DNA from 2 places in the Nocardioides sp. Leaf285 genome. Region 1 is predicted to be linked to the other one. Evidence: riboswitches for the same ligand, from Rfam matches in the RefSeq annotation. Region 1 holds a riboswitch; the other holds the start of a gene.
The links. A riboswitch is a leader RNA that binds a small molecule or an ion and turns the genes downstream of it on or off. The one in region 1 is predicted to bind cobalamin.

Region 1 (7,167 bases):
GCGCAGCGCCTGGCCGCCCACCTCGAGGCCGGTCGCGACGTCGTGCTGCTCTCCGAGGGCGACCCGCTGTTCTACGGGTCCTACATGTACATGCACGACCGGCTGGCCGAGCGCTTCGAGACCGAGGTCGTGCCGGGGGTGCCCGCCTTCGCCGCGGCCGCCGCGGCGGTGGCCTCGCCGCTGGTGCGCCAGACCGACGTGCTCACGGTGCTGCCCGGCACGCTGCCCGAGCCCGAGCTCGCGCGTCGCCTGGCCGACACCGACGGCGCGATCATCATGAAGCTGGGCCGCACCTTCCCCGCCGTGCGCCGCGCGCTGGCGGCGGCCGGGCGCCTGGAGCACGCGGTCTACGTCGAGCGCGCCTCGATGCCCGCGCAGCGCTGGCTGCCGGTGGCCGACGTCGATCCCGCGACGGTGCCGTACTTCTCGCTGGTCGTCGTGGCCGGCGACAGCCGCCACGGACGCCGCACCCGCGACACCGAGCTGCCGGACGTGCCGGCCGCAGCGCGGGTCCCGGCGGCCACCGAGGCCGCGGAGCTGCTGGTGGTGGGGCTGGGGCCCGGGCCCGACCGGTGGCTGACCGCCGAGGTGAGCGCGGCGCTGGCCGAGGTCGACCACGTGGTGGGCTACGCGCCGTACGTCGACCGCGTGCCGCAGCGCGCCGGGCTGACCCGCCACGCGTCGGGCAACAGCGTCGAGATCGACCGGGCCCGCCTGGCCCTCGAGCTGGCCGCGCGCGGCGAGCGGGTCGCGGTGGTCTCCGGCGGCGACGCCGGGGTCTTCGGCATGGCCACCGCGGTGCACGAGGCCGCGGAGGCCGCGGGCGCCGAGGGGCGCGAGGACCTGGCCGGTGTGCCGGTGCGGGTGCTGCCCGGGGTCAGCGCCGTGCAGGCCGTGGCCGCGCGGGCGGGAGCGCCGATCGGCGGCGACTTCGCGGTGATGAGCCTGTCGGACCGGCTCAAGCCCTGGGCCGTGGTGGAGCGGCGGCTGCGCGCCGTGGCCGAGGCCGACCTGGTGCTCGCGGTCTACAACCCCGCGTCACGCTCGCGCACCGAGCAGGTGGTGCGGGCCCAGAAGACGCTGCTGGAGGTGCTGCCCGCCGACACCGTGGTCGTCGTGGGGCGCGACGTGGGCCGCGCCGAGGAGTCGCTGCACGTCACGACCCTGGCCGACCTCGACGCCGCCTCGATCGACATGAAGTGCCTGCTGATCGTGGGCTGCGCCCAGACCCGGGTCACCCCGTCGGGTCGGGTGTGGACCTCCCGCTCGGTGCCGGACCGGGCCGAGGGCTGAGTCGGCTCAGGAGCGGGGTCGGGTGACGGAGTAGAGCCACGACTCCCCCGAGGCGTCGGTGTCGCGGGCCAGGGCGCGGCCGACGAGGATGACCGCGGCCTGGCGCAGCCCGGCCGCCTCCACCTGCTCGGCGATGTCGGCGACGGTGCCGCGCAGGACGAGCTCGCCGGGCTGGCTGGCCCGGAAGACGACGGCCACGGGGCAGTCGGCGCCGTAGTGGCCGGCGAGCTCGGCCATGGTCTCGCGCGTGCGGGTGACGGCCAGGTGCAGCGCCAGGGTGGCGCCGGTGGCGGCGTAGGCGGCCAGCGACTCCCCCTCCGGCATCGCGGTGGAGCGGGCCTGCACGCGGGTGAGCACGACCGACTGCGCCACGAGCGGCACGGTGAGCTCGCGGCCGACCAGGGCCGCCGCGGCGGCGTAGGAGGGCACGCCGGGGGTGACGTCCCAGGTGACGCCGGCGGCGTCGAGCCGGCGGGTCTGCTCGGCGAGGGCGGAGTAGAGCGACGGGTCGCCGCTGGTGAGCCGCACGACCTGCGCCCCCGCCTCGTGGGCGGCGCGCATCACCTCGACCATCGCGTCGAGGTCGAGGCCTTGGGTGTCGACCAGGCGGGCCTGCGGGCGGCAGTGGCCGAGCACCTCGGCGTCGAGGTAGGTGCCGGGGTAGAGCACCACGTCGGCCTCGGCCAGCATGCGCGCCGCGCGCAGGGTCAGCAGGTCGGCGGCGCCGGGGCCGGCCCCGACGAAGCGGACGGTCGTCGGCGGGGTCTCGGGGCTCACGGGGTGCTCCAGTCGGGGTCGCCCGGCCAGCGGGTCGGGTGGTCGGGCGGGGCGGTCCAGGCCCACTGGGTGACGGCGCGGGCGGGGGTCCAGCCGGTGAAGGTGCCGATCGGGGCGGCGGTCTCGACGCCGTGGCGGGTCAGCTCGCCGCCGTGCGCGGCGTAGGCGGCGGCGAGCAGCTGCTCGGTCTCGAGCGTGACGCCGTGCACCACGAGCCGGCCGCCGGGTCGCAGCGCGGCGCGGCAGTGCTCGAGCAGGCCCGGCGCGGTGGCGCCGCCGCCGACGAAGACGGCGTGCGGGCTGGGCTGCCGCTCCAGCACCGCGGGCGCCCGGCCCTCGCGCACCTGCAGGTGGGGCACGCCGAGACGGCGGGCGTTGCGCCGCACCCGCTCGGCACGCCCGGGGTCGGCCTCGAAGGCCCAGGCCTGGAGCGAGGGGTGGGCGCGCAGCCACTCGATGCCGATCGAGCCGGCGCCGGCGCCGACGTCCCAGAGCACCTCGTGGGGCCGGGGGGCCAGACGGGACAGGGCGCTCGCGCGCAGGTCGCGCTTGGTCAGCTGGCCGTCGTGCTCGAAGGCGTCGTCGGGCAGTCCGGTGGTCCACGAGCCCGTCGGCGTCACGTCGCCGCCGGTGGGGCGCACCTCGAGGGCGAGCACGTGCAGGGCGGGCACGTCGGCGGCGGCGACGTCGGCCCAGCCGCCGGCGGTGGCCTCCAGGCGCGACTCGTGGGCCGCGCCGAGGTCGCCGAGCACGGTGAGGGCGCTCGCGGCGTACCCCTCCTCGAGGAGCAGGGCCGCCACGGTCGCGGGGGTGCCGGCGTCGGAGGTCAGCAGGAGCAGGCGTACACCGGGCGCGAGGTGGCGGCGCAGCCGGTCGGTGTCGCGCCCGACCAGGGTGAGCGCCTCGCACTCCTCGGCGGACCACTGCATCCGGGCCCGGGCCAGCGCCAGCGAGGACACCGCCGGGTGCACGACGAGCCGCTCGCGCGGCACCAGGGCGCGCAGGGTGGAGGCGATGCCGGAGACGGTGGGGTCGCCGGAGGCGAGCACCACGACCTCGTCGTCGGCGTGGGCGGCCAGGGTGCGGAGCAGGGAGTCGCCGAAGGGCCGGCCCCACGGCCGGCGGCGCTGGCCCTCGACGACGGGCAGGAGGGCCAGCTGCCGGGCGCTGCCGAGCACCACGGACGCCTCGCCCACCAGCGCGCGGGAGGCCTCGGCGAGCGAGGACCAGCCGTCGGCGCCGATGCCGACGATGTCGACGCGCCGCGGTGCCGCTCCCCGCTCGGAGGCGTGCGGGGGGCCGTCGAGGGGGGACAGGTCGGGGGGCACGCTGCGTGACGCTATCGTGACCGCCACAGCTCCGAGGTGCCCCGAGGTCGCGAGACCGACGGGAGAATCTGGGAAGCCGGTGAGAGTCCGGCACAGGCCCGCTGCGGTGACCCGGGCGATGCGCGAGCGTCGACCCGGGAAGTCCGAAGACCGGCCTCGGGGTTCCTTTCCGATGGCGGACGAGCGGGAGCCTCTCATGCCACAGCACTACCCCTTCTCTGCCGTCGTCGGCTCCGCCGACATGTCGCTCGCGCTCGTGCTGAGCGCGATCTCGCCCGAGATCGGCGGCGTCCTCGTGCGCGGCGAGAAGGGCACGGCCAAGTCCACGATCGTGCGCGGTCTCGTCGGCGTGCTGCCGCCGATCGAGGTGGTCGCGGGCGACGCCTTCTCCACCGACCCCGCCGAGCGGCCCGACGCCCCGACCGAGCAGCGGCCGGTAAGGCTCGTCGAGCTGCCGGTCGGCGCCACCGAGGACCGCGTGCTCGGCTCGCTGCACCTGGAGAAGGCCCTCGCGCACGGCGCCGCGGAGTACGAGCCGGGCCTGCTCGCCCGCGCCCACCGCGGCATCCTCTACGTCGACGAGGTCAACCTGCTCCACGACCACCTCGTCGACGTGCTGCTCGACGCCGCCGCCACGGGCCGCGCCACCGTGGAGCGCGACGGGGTCTCGGTGACCCACGCCGCCCGTTTCGTGCTCGTGGGCACCATGAACCCCGAGGAGGGCGAGCTGCGCCCGCAGCTGCTCGACCGCTTCGGGCTCACCGTGGAGGTGGCCGCCCCCCGCGACCCGGCGCTGCGCGTCGAGGTCGTGCGACGCCGGATGGCCCACGACGCCGACCCCGAGGCCTTCGCGCGGCGGTGGGCCGCCGCCGAGTCCGACCTCACCCGCCGCGTCGCGGCCGCCCAGGCCCTGCTGCCCGACGTCGTGCTCGACGACGACGTGCTGCTCAAGGTCGCCGAGCTCTGCGCGGCCTTCGAGGTCGACGGCCTGCGCGCCGACCTCGTCACCGCCCGCACCGCGGTGGCCCACGCCGCCTGGCACGGCCGGACCCGCGTCACCGTCGAGGACGTGCGCGCCGCCGCCCGGCTCGCCCTCCCCCACCGCCGTCGCCGCAACCCCTTCGACGCCCCCGGCCTCGACGAGGACCTCCTCGACGACGTGCTCGGCCCCGAGCCCGACGAGGGGCCTGAGGACGACCCCGACGGGCCGGGTGAGGGACCCGAGGACGGGCCGGACCGAGGACCGGGCGAGCAGCCCGGGCAGCCCGAGCAGCCTGGGCAGCCCGAGTCGGCGCCCGGGGACGACGACGCCCCCGGCCGCCCCGACCCGACCGCGGAGGCGACCGAGGAGCCGACCCCGCAGCCGACCCCGCAGCCGACCCCGTCCCCCGCGGGGGCGGGCACGACGGTGGCGGCGGGCGCGACGTACCGGGCGCGGCTGTTCACGGTGCGCGGCGCCGGCCGCGGGGAGAGCGGACGCCGCAGCCGCGCCGAGACCGACACCGGGCGCCGTGTCGGCGCGCGGCCGGGCCGCACCGGCGCGATCCACCTCGCCGAGACGGTGCGCGCGGCCGTGCCCCACCAGGCGCTGCGCGGGCGCGCGCCGGGCGCCGGCGGACGGCTGCTGCTCGACGCCGACGACCTGCGCGTGGCGGTGCGGGAGGGCCAGGAGTCCAACCTCGTGCTCTTCTGCGTCGACGCCTCCGGCTCCATGGCCGCGCGGCGCCGCATGGAGCAGGTCAAGGCCGCGATCCTCAGCCTGCTGCTCGACGCCTACCGGCGCCGCGACAAGGTCGGGCTGGTCACCTTCCGCGGGGCCGGCGCCGAGCTGACCCTGCCGCCCACCCGCTCGGTCGACGTGGCCGCCGCCCGGCTCGAGGTGCTGCCCGGCGGCGGACGCACCCCGCTCGCCGAGGGCCTCGAGGAGGCCGCCCGGACCCTGGCCACCGAGCGGCTGCGCGACCCGCGCCGCCGCTCCCTGCTCGTCGTGGTGACCGACGGCCGCGCCACCGCCGGGGCCGACGCCGTCGCCCGCTCCCGCCACGCCGCCGCCGCGCTCGCCGCCGCCGGCCAGGCCGCCCTGGTCGTCGACTGCGAGAGCGGGCCGATGCGCCTGGGCCTCGGGGGCGTCCTGGCCGCCCACCTGGGCGCCGAGCACGTGCCGCTGGCCGAGGTCAGCGCCGGCGCCCTCGCCGCCACCGTGCGCGAGCGGGTCGCCTGATGGCGCCGAAGGGGCAGCCGCTGGCCGTGCCCGACGACGGCCTGACCACGGCCCAGCGGCGCACCCAGCCGCTGCTGATGGTGCACACCGGCGACGGCAAGGGGAAGTCGACCGCGGCCTTCGGGCTCGCGATCCGGGCCTGGAACCAGGGCTGGGACGTCGGGGTCTTCCAGTTCGTGAAGTCGGCCAAGTGGCGCATCGGGGAGCAGACCGTGCTCGAGCGCCTCGGCGAGCTGCACGACCAGACCGGCGAGGGCGGTCCGGTGGAGTGGCACAAGATGGGCGCCGGCTGGTCGTGGTCGCGCAAGGAGGGCTCGGAGGCCGACCACGCCGCCGAGGCCGCCGAGGGCTGGGCCGAGGTCAAGCGGCGCCTGGCCGAGGAGCGCCACGACCTCTACGTGCTCGACGAGTTCACCTACCCCATGGAGTGGGGCTGGGTCGACGTCGACGACGTCGTCACCACCCTGCGCGAGCGGCCCGGTCGGCAGTACGTCGTGCTCACCGGCCGCCGCGCCCACCCGGCGCTGGTCGAGGCCGCCGACCTGGTCACCGAGATGACCAAGGTCAAGCACCAGATGGACCGCGGCCAGAAGGGCCAGAGGGGGATCGAGTGGTGACCCGGCTCCCGCGCGTCGTGGTCGCCGCCCCCTCCACCGGCCAGGGCAAGACCACGGTCTCCACCGGGCTGATGGCCGCACTGCGCCGCGCCGGTCACGTCGTCAGCGGCCACAAGGTCGGCCCCGACTACATCGACCCCGGCTACCACGCCCTCGCCTGCGGCCGACCGGGCCGCAACCTCGACCCGCACCTGGTCGGCGAGGACCTCGTCGTGCCGCTGCTGCTGCACGGCGCCCGCACGCCGGAGCCGGCCGACGTCGCCGTCGTCGAGGGCGTCATGGGCCTCTACGACGGCCGGGTCGGCACCCGCGGCTTCTCCTCCACCGCCCACGTCGCCGCCCTCACCCGCACCCCGGTCGTGCTCGTCGTCGATATCTCGCGCTCCTCGCGCTCCATCGGCGCCGTCGTGCACGGTATGGCCACCTGGGACCCCACCGTCACCGTGGCCGGTGTCGTGCTCAACCAGGCCGGCTCCCCGCGCCACGCCGCCGAGGTGCGCTCCAGCATCGACCTGCCCGTGCTCGGCACCATCCCCCGCGACGCCGGCGTCTCCGCGCCCTCGCGCCACCTCGGCCTCGTGCCCGCCGACGAGCGCGCCCTCTCGGCGGAGTCGCTGGACCACCTCGCGGACCACGTCGCCGCCCACGTCGACCTCGAGGCCGTCCTCGCCCTCGCCGCCACCGCGCCCGACCTCGCCGAGGACCCGTGGGCGCCGGAGGCCGTCGTACGCCGCCCCGAGGGCGCCGGCCGCCCGGTCGTCGCCGTCGCGGGCGGGCGGGCCTTCACGTTCCGCTACGCCGAGACCGAGGAGCTGCTGCGCGCGGCCGGCTGCGAGGTGGTGGGCTTCGACCCGATGCACGACACCGCGCTGCCCGCCGGCACGGCGGGGGTCTACCTCGGCGGCGGCTTCCCCGAGGTCCACGTCGGGGA
Region 2 (7,167 bases), on a different contig from region 1:
TCGGCGACGAGGTCGGCCCCCGCATCCTGCGCTCGATCGACACCCTCGACCGGGCCTTCGCCGCCGAGCGCGACGCCTACGACGTGGTCCACGCCCAGGACTGCATCAGCGCCAACGCCGCCATGCGCTCGGGGCCGTGCGTGCGCACCGTGCACCACCTCGACACCTTCACCACCCCCGAGCTGGTCTCCTGCCACGAGCGCGCCGTGGTCGAGCCGGTCGCGCGCGTCTGCGTCTCGGCCGCCGTCGCCGCGGAGGTCGAGGCCGGCTGGGGCCTGCCGGCCACCGTCATCGCCAACGGCGTCGACGCCGCCCGCTTCGAGGCCGGCGGGCGCGACACCGAGGGCCGCGCCCGCTGGCGACGGCGGTGCGGTCGCTACGTGCTGGCCCTCGGCGGCATCGAGCCCCGCAAGGGCACCCTCGACCTGCTCGAGGCCTACGCCCTGGCCCGGCGCGAGGTGCCCGACCTGCGCTTCGTGCTCGCCGGCGGCGAGACCCTCTTCGACTACCGCGACTACCGCGCCACCTTCGACCGCCGCGCGGCCGAGCTGGGCGTGGAGCCCGAGGTGCTCGGCGTGGTCGCCCACGACGCCCTGCCCTCCCTGGTCGCCGAGGCCGCCGCCCTGGGCTTCGTGTCCACCCAGGAGGGCTTCGGCCTGGCCCCGCTCGAGGCCCTCGCCGCCGGGGTGCCCGTCGTGGCGCGCGACCTGCCCGTGCTGCGGGAGGTGCTCGGCGACCACGTCGCGTACGCCGGCACCCCGGACGCGATCGCCGCCGCCCTGCTCGACGCCCTCGCCGCCCCGCCCGACCCCGCCCGCGGCCGGGCCCACAGCCACGGCTTCACCTGGCGGCGCGCCGCAGCGGAGCACCTCGCCTTCTACCGCGCGCTGGGCTGAGCCGCTCAGCGGCGCCGGGCCCGCACGACGGCGTCGTGCACCGCCACCTCCCGCCCGTCGGGCACGGTGACGGTGCGGCGCGACTCGGTGGCCGTGACCACCTCCCACCGCGCCGGGTCGAGCCGCGCCACGACGTCGGCGGCGCGCACCGAGGCCTCCGCCGGCGGTCCCGCCTCCTCGCCGTGCCCGTGCCCGTGCCCGTGACGGGAGCCGTGCTGGTGACCCTCGTCGTGGAGGTGACCGACCAGCAGCAGCGTGCCGCCGGGGGCGACCCAGCTCGCGAGACGGTCGTAGAAGTCCAGCTGCGGGGTGGCCGGGTGGGCGTAGTGGGTGGTGACGAGGTCGAAGCGCTCCTCGGGCTCCCAGACCGACAGGTCGGCCTCGACCCACCGGACCCGGTCGGCGACCCCGGCCGCGGCGGCCCGCTCGGCGGCCCGGGCGAGCGCGTCGGCGGCGATGTCGGCGCCGGTCACCCGCCAGCCGGCGCCGGCCAGCCACACCGCCTCCACCCCGGCGCCGCAGCCGGCCTCGAGCGCCGTGCCGGGCTCGAGGTCGCGGGTCCCGGCCACGAGGTGGGGGTGGGGCCCACCGGCGGCCATGGCCAGGGCGCGGTCGCCGCGCCAGACGCCCTCCCAGTAGTCCTTGTCGAACGCGTGCGTCACGGGTCTCCCTCCGTGGCCGCCACCGCGGCGGCCGTGGCTCCCGACGATGACGGTCCGGACCACGCCTGGCAATCTCTGTTGCCGAACGGCAAACTGGCCCGGTGACCCATCCCCGGGAGCAGGCCGACCGCACCCTCGACGCCGTGGGCCCGCGGCTGCGTGCCCTGCGCCAGCACCGCGGCCTCACGCTCGGTGAGCTCGCCGACGAGACCGGCGTCTCCACCAGCACGCTGTCGCGGCTCGAGTCGGGGCTGCGCCGCCCCACCCTCGAGCAGCTGCTGCCCCTGGCCCGCGCCCACGGGGTCACCCTCGACGAGCTCGTCGACGCCCCGGCCACCGGAGACCCCCGGGTGCACCTGCGCCCGGTGGCGACCGGTGACGGCGGCAGCGTGATCGCACTGACCCGACGCCCGGGAGGCATCCAGGCCTACAAGTTCGTCCTGCCCACCGGGCGCGACGACGCGCGCCCCACCCTGCGCACCCACGAGGGCCACGACTGGGCCTACGTGCTCGACGGCACGCTGCGCCTCGTGCTCGGCGAGCACGACCTGCGCCTGGGCCCCGGCGAGGCCGTGGAGTTCGACACCCGCACGCCGCACTGGTTCGGGGCGACCTCGGCCGGCCCGGTGGAGTTCCTCAGCCTCATCGGGCGCCAGGGCCAGCGCGCCCACCTGCGCGCGCCCTGAGCCGGGGACTCAGGGCCGCAGGTCGTGGGCGGGCTCGAGGCCGGAGTCGGGCAGCAGGTCGACCTCCTCCAGGGCGGCGCGCAGCTGCTCGGCGGCGTCGATGTTCAGCGGGCTGCTGACCCAGGCGGCGTAGGGCAGGTCGAGGAAGCGCTCCTCGCGCACCGCGGGCAGGTCGCGGGTCGCGGGGTTGGCCCGCAGCACGGCGACCTTCTGCTCGAAGCTCTGGCCGGGGTAGTCGACGAAGGCGATGTAGTCGGGCCGGGCGGCCGCCACCCGCTCCCAGGAGACGGTGGTCCAGGTGTCGGCGACGTCCTCGGTGGCGTTGCGGGCACCGGCCGCGTCGATGACGCCCTGCGGCCCGCCGTAGGAGCCGCTGGTGAAGGGCGAGGCGGTGCCGCTGTCGAAGAGGAACACGGTGGGCGTCTCCGCGGCCCGCGGCGCCTGCCGCAGCCGGGCCAGGCGCTCCTCGACGTCGGCGACCCGGGCGGCCGCGTCGTCCTCGTGCCCGGTGAGGCGGCCCAGCGCGGTCAGGTCGGTGCTCAGCGCGGTCCAGGGGTCGACGACGCCGCGGCTCTCGCCGTCGCCCTGGCGGCACGACTCGGTGAGGGTCCACGCCGCGATGCCGCGCTCGGCCAGCCCGTCGGGGGTCAGACCGGCGTCCTCGTCCCACCCGTAGCTCCAGCCGGCGACCATGAGGTCGGGGCGCTGGAGCAGGACGTTCTCGACCGTGGGGCGGTCCTCGCTGGCCACCGGGAGGTCGGCCACGACGTCCTCGCCGTAGACCCGGGCCAGGGCCTCGGCGTCGTCCTGGAGCCCGCTGATGCCGGCGACGGCGTCGGCCGCGCCCACGGCGAGCACCATCGCGATCATGCCGCCGTCGTAGACGTAGAGGCGCTCGGCCGGGTCGGGGTAGGCGCGCTCCTCCCCGCAGTTCTCGAGCACGAGCGAGGCGCCGGTCGCGCCCGGCGAGCCCGCCGCCGGGCCGGTCGCGGGGCCGGCACCGCACGACGTCGTCAGGGCCAGGACCGCCACGGCGGCGAGCGCGGAGACGGGGCGGACGGCGAGGAGACGGACCGGGAGGGGACGGACGGGGAGGGGACGGTGCACGGAGGACCTGCCTTCGGGAGGGAGGAGCGACGGGAGGGCGGCGGGAGGGCGGTGGGCCGACGCGGCGGAGCCGGGTCAGCGCAGGTGGCGGCCGGGGCCGACGACGAGGTGGTGGCGACCCCGCGGGTCGCTGAGGTGGGCGGCGTCGACGCCGAAGACCCGGGCGACGACGTCGGGGGTGAGCACGTCGTGCGGTGCACCCGCGGCGTGGACCCGGCCCTCGTGGAGCACGACCACCTGGTCGGCGTGGGCCGCGGCGAGCGCGAGGTCGTGCAGCGCGGTCAGCACGGTGCGCCCGGAGGCGCGCAGCAGCGCGAGCAGCGCCACCTGGTGGCTCACGTCGAGGTGGTTGGTCGGCTCGTCGAGCACGAGCAGCTCGCAGTCCTGCACCAGGCCGCGGGCCAGGCAGACCCGCCGCCGCTCGCCGCCCGAGAGCTGGGCGCAGGGCCGGTCGAGGGCGGCGTCGAGCCCGACCTCGGCGAGGGCGGCGCGGGCGTGGGGCCGGTCGCCGTCGCCGCGCGCCCACGGCCGGTGGTGGGGCAGGCGCCCCAGCGCCACGAACTCCCCCGCGGTCATGTCGGCCGGCGGGCTCTCCTCCTGCGCCACGAACGCCACGACCTGCGCCCGGCGGCGCGCCGGCAGGTCGTGGACCTCGCGGTCGCCGACCAGCACCGCCCCGGTCTCGGGGCGCGTCAGGCCCGCCAGCGTGCGCAGCAGCGTCGTCTTCCCCGAGCCGTTGACGCCGAGCACGGCGGTGGTGCTGCCGGGTGCCAGGTCGAGGTCGACACCGCGCAGCACGACGCGCCCGCCGACCGCGCACGACAGCGCCCGGGCCGTCAGGGCCGGTGCGGGCCGGCCGCTCACGCCCCGCCCCCGAAGTGGTAGCGCCGGCGCCCGAGCAGCAGCAGGAAGACCGGCGCGCCCACGAGGCCGGTGACCACGCTCAGCGGGATCTCCTGCGGGCTCACGACGGTGCGGGCGACCACGTCGACCCACACCAGGAAGACCGCGCCACCGAGCGCGGCCACCGGGAGCATCGCCCGGTGGCCGCCGCCGACGACCAGGCGCGCCAGGTGGGGCACGACGAGGCCGACGAAGCCGATGCCCCCCGAGACCGCCACCAGCACCCCGACGAGGGCGGAGGTGAGGACGAAGAGCGCGACCCGCAGCGCGGCGACCGGCACGCCGACCGCGGCGGCGGTGTCGTCGCCGGTGGCCAGCGCGTCGAGCCAGCCGTGCACGCCGACGACGAGCACCGCCGCCACCAGCACCGCCGCCGCGGGCGCCACCAGCTGCGCCCACGTCGCGCCCGCGAGCGAGCCGAGCAGCCAGAAGAGCACCGACTCGGTCGCGCGGGGCTCCTCGCCGAGGAAGACCATGAGGCTGGAGACCGACGAGAAGGCCGACGACATCACCACCCCGGTCAGCACCAGCCGCAGCGGGGTCAGGCCGCCCTGGGCCAGCGAGACCCCGAAGACGAGCACCGCCGCGCCGAGCGCCCCGAGCAGGGCGCCCACCGACAGCGCCCACGCCCCGAGCGCGGCGAGCGCACCGAATGCGATGACCGCCGTCGCCCCGACGCCGGCACCCGCCGAGACCCCGAGCAGGTAGGGGTCGGCCAGCGGGTTGCGCACCAGGGTCTGCATCGCCGTGCCGGCCAGCGCGAGCCCGGCGCCGACCACCGCCGCCATCAGCACGCGCGGGGCGCGCAGCTCCCAGACGATGACGTCGAGCACCGGGTCGGGGCCCGGGCGCCCGTGCAGCACGCGCTCGCGCACCACGTCGACGACCCCGCCCACCGGCAGCCGCTCCGAGCCCAGCGCGAGGGCCACCACGAGCGAGACGGCCAGGGCCGCCAGCAGGCCCAGGTGCAGCGCGAGCCGCGGGCCGCGTCGTACGCCGGGCGGGGGCGGGTCGGCGGCGCGCGCGGGCGCGGTCGGCGGGGCGGGACGGGTCACGGCCACAGCGGGGTCTCGCATCTGTCGGGGACCCGAGTCGCGCGGGCCGGCATCGGTCAGGCGAGCCAGCCGGTCTTCGGACTCGAGTTCGTCCCGGTGGGACACCTTCCCAGGCCACGGGCCCAGTGGTGCGTCGTCCCACCAGTCACTCTCACCGCTGCGCGTCAGCTCCGGATTCTCACCGGATTCCCGCACATCGTCAGATGTGTTCTGGCTCGCGGCGAAGTTAGCACGCCGTGGTCGCCCCCGGCGCCGCGCTCACCGGGCCCGGGCGGTCGAGGCCGCGGCGGTGCAGACGGTGTAGCCGAGCTCCCGCGCGGCCGCCTCGACCCGCGCGCGGGTGGAGGCGCTGACCCGGGGCGAGCCGGCGAGGGCGCGCGAGACGGTGGCGGGCGAGACCCCCGCGCGGGCCGCGACGTCGGCCATCGTGGCCGCCCCGGGGCCGGAGCCGCGGCCCGCTCCGTGCGCCAGGTCGGCGGCCGGGGCGAAGCGCTCGTAGCCCACCTGTCGGGCGACGGCGCGCACGTGGTCGCGGGTCGCGGCGCCGACGCCCGGGGCGTCGTTGAGCGCCCGGGAGACCGAGGCCACCGAGACCCGCGCCTCCCGGGCCACGTCGGCCACGGTGACCCGCGCGGGCACGGCTCAGGCCCGGCCGGGGGTGGGGCCGCCGAGGAGCTTGGCCAGCCACTCCAGCTGGGCCGCCTCCTGGTGGAACTGCCCGCCCTCGTGGTCGTTCCACGGGTAGACGACCAGCTCGCTGGGGCCGCCGTAGGTGTTGCGGGCCGCGTGCACGGTGGAGGGCGGGCAGACGGTGTCCATCAGCGCCACCGACATCAGCGCGGGCGCGCTCGCGCGGCGCCCCAGCACCGCCGCGTCGAAGTGGGCGAGCGTGGCGAAGGCGCGGTCGGCGGCGTCGCGGTGGGAGGCGAGGAACGCCGCCACCTCGAGGTAGGGGCCGGTCGAGGCGATGGCCACCCCGCGCGGCATGTCGCACAGGAAGGGCACGTCGGCGAGCACGCCGGCCAGCCCGTCGTGCAGGCCCGAGACGGCCAGCGCGATGCCGCCGCCCTGGCTGACGCCGGCGACGACGACCCGGTCGCGGTCGACGCCCGGCAGCGCGACGCCGGCGTCGACCGCCAGCACCGCGTCGGTGAAGAGCCGGCGGTAGTAGTGCCGGGCCGGGTCCTCCAGGCCCCGCGTCATGAAGCCCCCGAGGTACGACGGTCCGTGCCCGTGGGGGTCGGGGGTGTCGCCGACCCAGCCGCCGCCGGAGCCCTGGCCGCGGCTGTCGACGTCGAGGGTGGCGTAGCCCGCCAGCGTCCAGTGCGGCACCTGGTGGGGCAGGCCGCGGCCGCCGGTGTAGCCCTGGTAGCGGATGACCAGCGGGAGGTCGCCGCCCACCCCGGCGGGGCGGCGGTACCACGCCCGCACGGGCTCGCCGTCGTAGCCGCTGAGGGTCACGTCGCTCACCTCGACCAGGGGCAGGCGGGCGTCGACGGGCTCCACCCGGGGAGCGCGGGCACGCGCTCGGGAGGCCTGGAGGGTCTCCTCCCAGAAGGCGGCGAGGCCGGTGGGCTCGGTGACGCTGCCGCGGTAGGCGGCGAGCTCGGCGGCGGGAAGGTCGTACTGGGGCACGGTGGTCCTCGAGGGGTCGGGAACGGGCGCGGACGGGCGTGGACGGGAGGGGCGCGCAGCGGCGGGCGGTCAGCCCTTGACGGCGCCCTGGAGCAGCGCGCGGGAGAACTGGCGCTGGAAGAGCACGAAGACCGCGACGGTGGGCGCCAGGATGAGCAGGGAGCCGGCGGAGAGCAGCACGATGTCGGTGCCGTACTGGCCCTGGAAGGCGCCGAGCGCGCCG

Region 2: another riboswitch for cobalamin. It lies ahead of ASF47_RS00900 (FecCD family ABC transporter permease); the one in region 1 lies ahead of ASF47_RS09025 (magnesium chelatase subunit D family protein).

The regions. Positions count from the first base shown of each region.
Region 1 is NZ_LMNH01000003.1:114,087-121,253, reverse strand. It holds gene ASF47_RS09040 (precorrin-2 C(20)-methyltransferase) at 1-1,293, shown strand, start outside; gene cobM (precorrin-4 C(11)-methyltransferase) at 1,300-2,070, opposite strand; gene cbiE (precorrin-6y C5,15-methyltransferase (decarboxylating) subunit CbiE) at 2,067-3,398, opposite strand; cobalamin riboswitch at 3,426-3,571, shown strand; gene ASF47_RS09025 (magnesium chelatase subunit D family protein) at 3,595-5,619, shown strand; gene cobO (cob(I)yrinic acid a,c-diamide adenosyltransferase) at 5,619-6,236, shown strand; gene ASF47_RS21885 (cobyrinate a,c-diamide synthase) at 6,233-7,167, shown strand, end outside.
Region 2 is NZ_LMNH01000001.1:168,494-175,660, reverse strand. It holds gene ASF47_RS00925 (MSMEG_0565 family glycosyltransferase) at 1-896, shown strand, start outside; gene ASF47_RS00920 (class I SAM-dependent methyltransferase) at 902-1,558, opposite strand; gene ASF47_RS00915 (helix-turn-helix domain-containing protein) at 1,660-2,244, shown strand; gene ASF47_RS00910 (ABC transporter substrate-binding protein) at 2,254-3,351, opposite strand; gene ASF47_RS00905 (ABC transporter ATP-binding protein) at 3,427-4,215, opposite strand; gene ASF47_RS00900 (FecCD family ABC transporter permease) at 4,212-5,225, opposite strand; cobalamin riboswitch at 5,360-5,539, opposite strand; gene ASF47_RS21605 (helix-turn-helix domain-containing protein) at 5,568-5,921, opposite strand; gene ASF47_RS00890 (acetylxylan esterase) at 5,952-6,944, opposite strand; gene ASF47_RS00885 (carbohydrate ABC transporter permease) at 7,014-7,167, opposite strand, start outside.